2 regions of the Isoptericola sp. NPDC057191 genome follow, and region 1 is predicted to be linked to the other one. Evidence: riboswitches for the same ligand, from Rfam matches in the RefSeq annotation. Region 1 holds a riboswitch; the other holds the start of a gene.
The links. A riboswitch is a leader RNA that binds a small molecule or an ion and turns the genes downstream of it on or off. The one in region 1 is predicted to bind FMN.

Region 1 (3,644 bases):
GGTGTGCCCACGCCGCTCCAGCACCCCGCCGGGCCGGGCGCGCAGCGGGAGCACGTGCCCCGGCCGGGTCAGGTCGGCGGGCGCCGACGCCGGGTCGGCGAGCAGCCGGGCGGTGCGCGCTCGGTCGGCGCCGGAGATGCCGGTCGTGCCGCCGGCGGCGGCGTCCACGGTCACCGTGTAGGCGGTCCGGAAGGCGTCCTGGTTCGTCTCGACCATGAGCGGCAGCCCGAGCCGGTCGAGGATCTCGCCCGCCAGGCCCACGCACACGAGGCCGCTGCTGTGCCGCACCAGGAAGCCCATGAGCTCCGGGGTGGCGGCGTCGGCGGCGAAGATGAGATCGCCCTCGTTCTCGCGGCTGGCGTCGTCGGCGACGACGACGGGCCGGCCGGCGGCGACGTCGGCGACGGCGCGCGCGACCCGGTCGACGGCGGCGCTCACAGCGCCGCCCCTGCCGTGGCGGCCAGGCCGTGGGCGAGGTGGCGCTCCACGTACTTGCTGAGCACGTCGACCTCCAGGTTGACCTTCTCCCCCACGGCTCGGTGGCCGAGGGTGGTGCGCGCCCGCGTCTCGGGGATGAGGCTCACGGTGAACGAGGCATCTCCGACGCTCACCACGGTGAGGCTCACGCCGTCGACCGCGACGGAGCCCTGCGCCACGACATACCGGGCCAGGTCTGCGGGCAGCGCGATCTCCACGACCTCCCACTGCGTGCCGGGCGTCCGGGCGAGCACCGTCCCGACGCCGTCCACGTGGCCCTGCACGACGTGCCCGCCGAACCGCCCGTCGGCCGCGAGCGCCCGCTCGAGGTTGACCTCGTCGCCGGGTCGCCGCTCGCCCAGGCTGGTGCGCCGGAGGGTCTCGGCCATGAGGTCGGCGGTCCAGGTGCGGCGACCGTCGCGCTCGCCGGTCGCCGCGACGGTCAGGCAGCAGCCGTCGACGGCGATCGAGTCGCCGTCCCGGGTGCCCGCCAGGACGGTGTCCGCGGCGAGGGTGATGCGGGCGCCGTCCGCGTGCTCACGCACGGAGACGACGGTGCCGAGCTCCTCCACGATGCCGGTGAACATGGTTCAGCGCTCCTTCCGCGGCCGCAGGGTGAGCCGCACGGTGGGGGTGTCGGTGGGGTCGGCGGGGTCCTGGGGCAGGACGGTCACGTCGATCAGGTCGAGGCGGGCGGCGTCGGCGATGGTGCCGATCCCGAGGTCGGCGACGGCGGAGGCGCCGACGCCCAGGAGCGCGGGCGCGACGTAGGCGACGACCTCGTCGACCAGGCCGGCGCGCCAGAACGCGGCGGCCAGCGCGGGGCCGCCCTCCAGCAGCACGCGCCGGTGCTCCTGGTACCAGAGCTGCTCCAGCACCTCGTGCGGGTCGTGGGTGCGCAGCTGGGCCACGGTCTCGCCGGCGGCCGCGGCGCGTGCGAGCCGTGACGACGCCGGCAGCTCGCGGAGCCCGACGACGACGCGCGCGGGCTGCGGGCCCGTCAGGGGTGCGTGGCGCACGCCGAGGTCCGGGTCGTCGACCAGGGCCGTGCCGGTGCCGACCATGACGGCGTCCGAGGCGGCGCGCAGGCGGTGCACGTCGTGCCGCGCTGCCCGGCCCGTGATCCAGCGCGAGGTGCCGTCGGCGGCCGCGGCACGCCCGTCCAGGGTGCTCGCGACCTTCCAGGTCACCAGGGGCCGGCCGAGCTCGAGCGCGCGGGTCCAGCTGTCGTTGAGCGCGCGTGCCTCGTCGGTCAGGACCCCGCCGACGACGTCGACGCCGGCGGCGCGCAGGCGCGCGGCGCCGCCCGAGGCGGCAGGGTTGGGGTCGTGCTGCGCGTGCACGACGCGCCGGACTCCCGCGTCCAGGAGGGCGTCGACGCACGGGCCGGTGCGCCCGTGGTGGTTGCAGGGCTCGAGGGTGACGACGGCGGTCGCACCGCGCGCGGCGGCCGGCCCGAGCCGGCCGACGGCGGCGCGCAGCGCTTCGACCTCGGCGTGCGGCGTGCCGGCGCCGTGGTGGAAGCCCTCGGCGAGGGTCGCGCCGTCCGCGTCCAGCAGCACGCAGCCCACGCGGGGGTTGGGGCCCCGAGGGGGGATCCGCGCGGCGAGCTCGAGCGCCCGCCGCATCGCGGCCCGCTCCGCCCCGGTGGCATCGGCCCCGGTCGCGCCGGCGCGCGTCGTCGGGGACTCTGCCTGCGGCTGTTCCATGTGTCCTGCCCCTGTCGTCCGGTCGCGGACCCCGGGGTGCAGGAAGGCAGGGTCGGACGTGCTCGCGACCGGCCGGTCCGCGCGACGCCACGCGGGGTGGCGTCGGCCCACGAGGGCCGGGGACGGACCGGACGGGGAGCCGTCGCGTGCGCTTCCCATCCGGACTTTGACCGTCGGTCCAGGAGTTCCACCTGGTCAACCGGTCACAGGCTGTGACCGGGTCGCGGACTTTCACCGCCGGCTCGGAATTTCACCGACCCCAGAGCACGCGAGCAAGTTCGCTCGTCACCGACGACCGTGCCACGCGGCGCCGCCTCCTGGCAAGCGCGGGTGGCGCACGTCACCCGGCGGCCACCGGTCAGCGTGTCGTCCCGCGAGCGGTGCGCAGGTCGTCGTCCCGGCCGAGCGCGACCCCGAGCGCCGCCAGCACCAGCAGGTCCACGACCAGCCCGGACACCGCCGCCCACTGCACCGCCCGGAATGCCAGGAGCTGTGTGACGAGCAGGCTCACGAGCACGCCGCGTCGCACCCACACCGCCCCGCCCCGGTGGTCGCCGGACCCGACGAGGACTCCCCGCACGACGCACGCCACCGTCGCCACCACGGCCGCGAGGATGCCCACGCCGACCCAGCCCGGGACGTCGACTCCCCCGGTCAGGACGCGGAGCCCGACGACCAGCGACGACGTCGCGGTGCCCAGCACGGCGACGACGACGACCGCCGCCGCCCACCGGTGCTCCAGCGCCTCGGCGAACCATCCGGACGCGCGCCGTACGAGGACGCGCACCAGGTCCGGTACCGCCACGTCGTCGCGCGGCACGGCCTCGACCAGGGCGGACACCTCGTCCGCGCCGGGCTCCCCGCGGCCGCGGGCGACGAGGCCTCGGGCCTCCTCGCGCTCGGCGTCGGTGAACCCGCCCGCGACCCCGGCGACGGCACGGTCGGTGGCGACGGCCAGGTACTCCGCGGGGTGGTGCGCCCGCCGCCCGTGCAGCGCCTCGACGAGGAGCACCAGGACCACGACGACCGCGTAGATGAGCGCCGCCGTCGGCGCGTAGAAGTAGTCGTTGTCGGAGGTGACGAACTTGCCGATCTCGTCGACGAACAGGCCGAAGCCGACCCCGCCGAGCATCGCCCCCAGCGAACGCAGCGCCGGCCCCACCCACGAGAGCAGCACCACCACCGCGAGCGCCATGCCGAGGCCGCCCCACAGGACGTGCGCCACGTGCAGCTCGCCGCCGCCCACCTGCGGGTAGCCCGAGACGGCGAGCAGGAACCGCGTGACCAGCACCGTGGCCACGCTCACCACGAGGAACGTGACCAGGTGCCGCACGGCGGAGGTGTCGCGCGCCGCGCCGAGGCGCAGCAGGCGACCCCTCCGGGCGAGCGGGGCAGCGCTCATCGGCGACTCACGGACGGCTCACCGGGGCGTCACCGCCGCCGCTTCTCCCGCACGCG
Region 2 (3,644 bases), on a different contig from region 1:
CATGCCCTCCTCGTGCGAGACGGCGAGGTCGGCGTCGTAGTCCTCGGACGTCGCAGCGTCGGCGAGCGCGGCGGGGAGCCCGGCCTCCGCCAGCGCCTCCCGGGCGACCCCGTCGAAGTCCGTGCGCCCGCCGGGGTGGATGCGCGTGCCGGCCGCCGTGTAGAACGCGCTGAACGCCTCCGGGCCGTGGTCCGTCTGGACCGCGGCCGCGACGCGGCCGATGCCGCGCGACGCGTCGATCTTGGCCCGGTAGTCCGCCGGGAGGTCCCGGCCCTCGTTGAGCAGGTACAGGCTCATCAGGCGGAACGTGAGGCGCACGTCGCGGTGCTCGGCCACCTCCAGCGCCCAGCGGGACGTGATCCAGGCGAACGGGCACAGCGGGTCGACGTAGACGTCGACGACCGGCACGGTCGACGGGGCGGACGTGGTCTCGGGCGCGGTCTCGGGGGCCGTGGCGGTCGCGGAAGTCACGCCCGCCACCCTACCCACGCCCGCCCACGCCGCCCCGACACCGCCGCCCGGGCACCTGCAGCGGTAGCCTCCCCCCGTGCGCAACGTGCGGTGGGCCAGCGTCTGGACGGTCTTCGGCGCGTGCGTGGTCGCGGTCGCGATGCTCTCGATCGTCCTGCGCGGGCGGCTGTGGGCGTGGATCCCGTTCTTCCTCGCCGTCGGCGTCGCCGTGCGCGAGATCCGGTACCTGCAGCGCTCCCGCCGTCCTGCCGACGCCCGGTTCGACGAGCCGCGGCGCGACCGGCGGGACGACCGCCGCAAGCACGGCTGACGCCCGCGGGCCCGGGGGCGAGCGGACGTCCGCGGGTGGGGACGCGCCGCCGGAGTAACCTCCGTGACATGACCGCCGTCCGGACGCACACCCACGCCCAGGCCGTCGACGCCGCGATCGACCTCTTCTCCCGGCAGGGCTACGAGCAGACCACCGTCGAGGAGATCGCCGACGCGGCACGCGTCAGCCGTGCCACCTTCTTCCGCCGCTTCCGCTCCAAGGAGGACGTGGTCTTCGCCGACCACGAGCTGCTCCTCGAGGAGGTCGTGGTGATGCTCGCCGAGACGCGGCCCGAGGCCCGCGCGAGCGAGGAGTCCGGCCGCGCGCCCGAGCGGGCGTGGGACCCGGCCACCGACCCGTACCTCGAGGTGTGCCGGGCGGCACGGCTCGTCTTCGACCACCACGTGGGCCAGCGCGAGACGTCGATCGCCCGCCACCAGCTCCTGCAGCAGGTGCCCGCGCTGCGCGACCGCGAGCTCGTCACCACCCACCGCTACGAGCGCGCCTTCACCGCCTACCTGCGTGACACGCTGCCCCCGGACCGTTCCACCACGACGATGTCGATCGCGTTCGCCGCGTCCGTCGTCGCGGTGCACAACGCGATCCTGCGGCGCTGGCTGCGCCACCCCCACCTCGACCTGCGCCCCGAGCTGGAGGAGGCCTTCGCCGACCTGCGGCGCGCGGCGATCGCCCCCTTCCCGCACACGGACGAGCAGCTCGCCGCGGCGAGCGAGGTGCGTGCGGGCGAGACGGCCGACGCCGCCGACGCTGCCGACGCTGCGCCCCGCACGTCCGCGACCGGCTCCGACGGACGGCGCGTCGTCGTCACCGTCCTGGAGCCCGGCGCGGGGCCCGACGACGTGGCCCGCGCCGTCCGCGACGCGCTCTCCTGAACACGCCGGAATGACCCTGTGGCATCCTGCGTTGTGCAGGACGCCGCCGGGACCTCCGGCGGTGGAAGACACGCACGTACGTGCTCCGGGGTCGGTGAAATTCCGAGCCGGCGGTGACAGCCCGCGACCCGGCCTCCTTCGGGAGGCCGGCTGACCTGGTGAGATTCCAGGGCCGACGGTCAAAGTCCGGATGGGAGGAAGCACGTGCGGCACGCGCCCGGCCACGGGTGGGTGCCGCCGGGCGTCGTGTCGTCGGCGACGGCCGTGAGCCGTCCTCGGCGAGCGTCAGCCCTCACCCCGGACGCCCGCACGCTCGGACCGGGAGAGTGAACGATGGACGCGATCGACGCGTTCTTCAACGCCACGCTGACCATCGGCGACCAGCAGATGTCGTGGCGAGAGATCGTCGGCAACCTGTTCGGCCTCGCCTCCGCGCTCGGCGGCATGCGCCGCAAGGTGTGGGCGTGGCCCGTCGGCATCGTCGGCAACCTCGTGCTGTTCACCGTCTTCATGGGCTCGTGGTTCGGCGACTCCAGCCGCGCCGACATGCTCGGCCAGGCGGGCCGCCAGGTGATGTTCCTGATCGTGTCGATCTACGGCTGGGTGCAGTGGCGGCGCACCCAGCGCGCCGACCTCGACGTGCGCGCCGACGGCAAGGTCCCCGCCGAGGGCGGCTCGGCGGTGCACCCGCACTGGGCCTCCTGGCGGGCACGCGTGGGGATCGTCGTCGTCATGGTGGGCGGCACCCTGCTCCTCACGCCGCTGTTCCGCGCGCTCGGCTCCTACGAGCCCGTGTGGTCGGACGCCTGGATCTTCATGGGCTCTCTGGTCGCCACGTACGGCATGGCGAAGGGGTGGGTGGAGTTCTGGCTCGTGTGGGTCGCGGTCGACGTCGTCGGCGTGCCGCTGCTCTGGTCGGCGCAGTACTACGCGACCGCGCTGATGTACGTGTTCTACGGCGCGTTCACGCTGACCGGGTTCTTCGTCTGGTGGCGCGTGCACCGTCGCGAGCAGGCCCAGGCCACCGCGGCCGCCGTCGCGCCCTGACCATGATCGGAGCGGCAGTTCGTGTTCCGGGCGGCAGTTCGAACTGCCGCGCTGTGACCGAACTGCCGCTCTGACGCCGTCGGACGCGATACTGCGCGGGTGCGGATCACCCTGCTCCGGCACGCCGAGCCGGAAGTCACCGCGGACGCCCTTCCGGAGGCGTGGCCGCTGACGTGCGCTGGTCGCGAGGCGGCACGCCGCCTCCGGCTCCCGCAGGACGCCCGCGTCGTCGCGAGCCCCGAGCGCAAGGCGGTCGAGACCCTCGCCCTGGCCCTCGGCGTCGCCGACGTCCCCGTCGACCCGCGGTTCGCCGAGGTGCGGCGCCCGGCCGAGCCGGTCGCTCCAGGCTTCCGGACGGTGCGCCAGGCCTGGGTCCAAGGCGCGCACGACGGGCGTCACGACGGCTGGGAGACCACGGCCGAGGCGGCACGGCGGTTCGACGACGGCGTCCGCGACCGGGCGGGCGGGCACGACCTGGTGGTCGCGACGCACGGCATGGTGCTGACCGCCTGGCTCGTGTCGGTGGGCCAGGTGGCGGCGGGCGCTCCGGCTGCCGCGTTCTGGGACGCCCTCGCGCTCCCGGACGTCGTCACGGTCGACCTCGGACCCTGACCTCAGCTGCGCGAGGCGCTGGACATGTCTGCGTATTGAGCCGACGGATGTCGGCCCTGCTCAGCAGCGTGCGGCGCCGGCCGGAGAGCGCTCCCCGCGGATCGCAGCGGCTTGACCGACAACCGCGGCCACCTCCTGGGTGACCGGCCCGGCGACGTCGGCGCTCCGACCTGAGGGCACTGCTGACGCAGGCAGAGTCCGGGTCATCGTTGCGGGGTGGTTCGCGAAGGGTTCAGCGCCCGTCACAGACCCGGCGGCGACGTATGTGGCGCGCACGGTCCCGACGGCCACGACCGCCGCCACGACCGCGA

Region 2: another riboswitch for FMN. It lies ahead of pnuC (nicotinamide riboside transporter PnuC); the one in region 1 lies ahead of ribD (bifunctional diaminohydroxyphosphoribosylaminopyrimidine deaminase/5-amino-6-(5-phosphoribosylamino)uracil reductase RibD).

Annotation. Positions count from the first base shown of each region.
Region 1 covers NZ_JBHUWC010000058.1:4,559-8,202, reverse strand. Annotated here, with positions in the region: gene ACFT55_RS09755 (bifunctional 3,4-dihydroxy-2-butanone-4-phosphate synthase/GTP cyclohydrolase II) at 1-438, opposite strand, end outside; gene ACFT55_RS09750 (riboflavin synthase) at 435-1,064, opposite strand; gene ribD (bifunctional diaminohydroxyphosphoribosylaminopyrimidine deaminase/5-amino-6-(5-phosphoribosylamino)uracil reductase RibD) at 1,068-2,186, opposite strand; FMN riboswitch at 2,329-2,458, opposite strand; gene ACFT55_RS09740 (hypothetical protein) at 2,545-3,588, opposite strand; gene der (ribosome biogenesis GTPase Der) at 3,618-3,644, opposite strand, start outside.
Region 2 covers NZ_JBHUWC010000010.1:6,074-9,717, forward strand. Annotated here, with positions in the region: gene ACFT55_RS03290 (disulfide bond formation protein DsbA) at 1-408, opposite strand, end outside; gene ACFT55_RS03295 (hypothetical protein) at 548-781, shown strand; gene ACFT55_RS03300 (TetR family transcriptional regulator) at 850-1,674, shown strand; FMN riboswitch at 1,751-1,882, shown strand; gene pnuC (nicotinamide riboside transporter PnuC) at 2,008-2,721, shown strand; gene ACFT55_RS03310 (histidine phosphatase family protein) at 2,821-3,333, shown strand; gene ACFT55_RS03315 (hypothetical protein) at 3,394-3,644, opposite strand, start outside.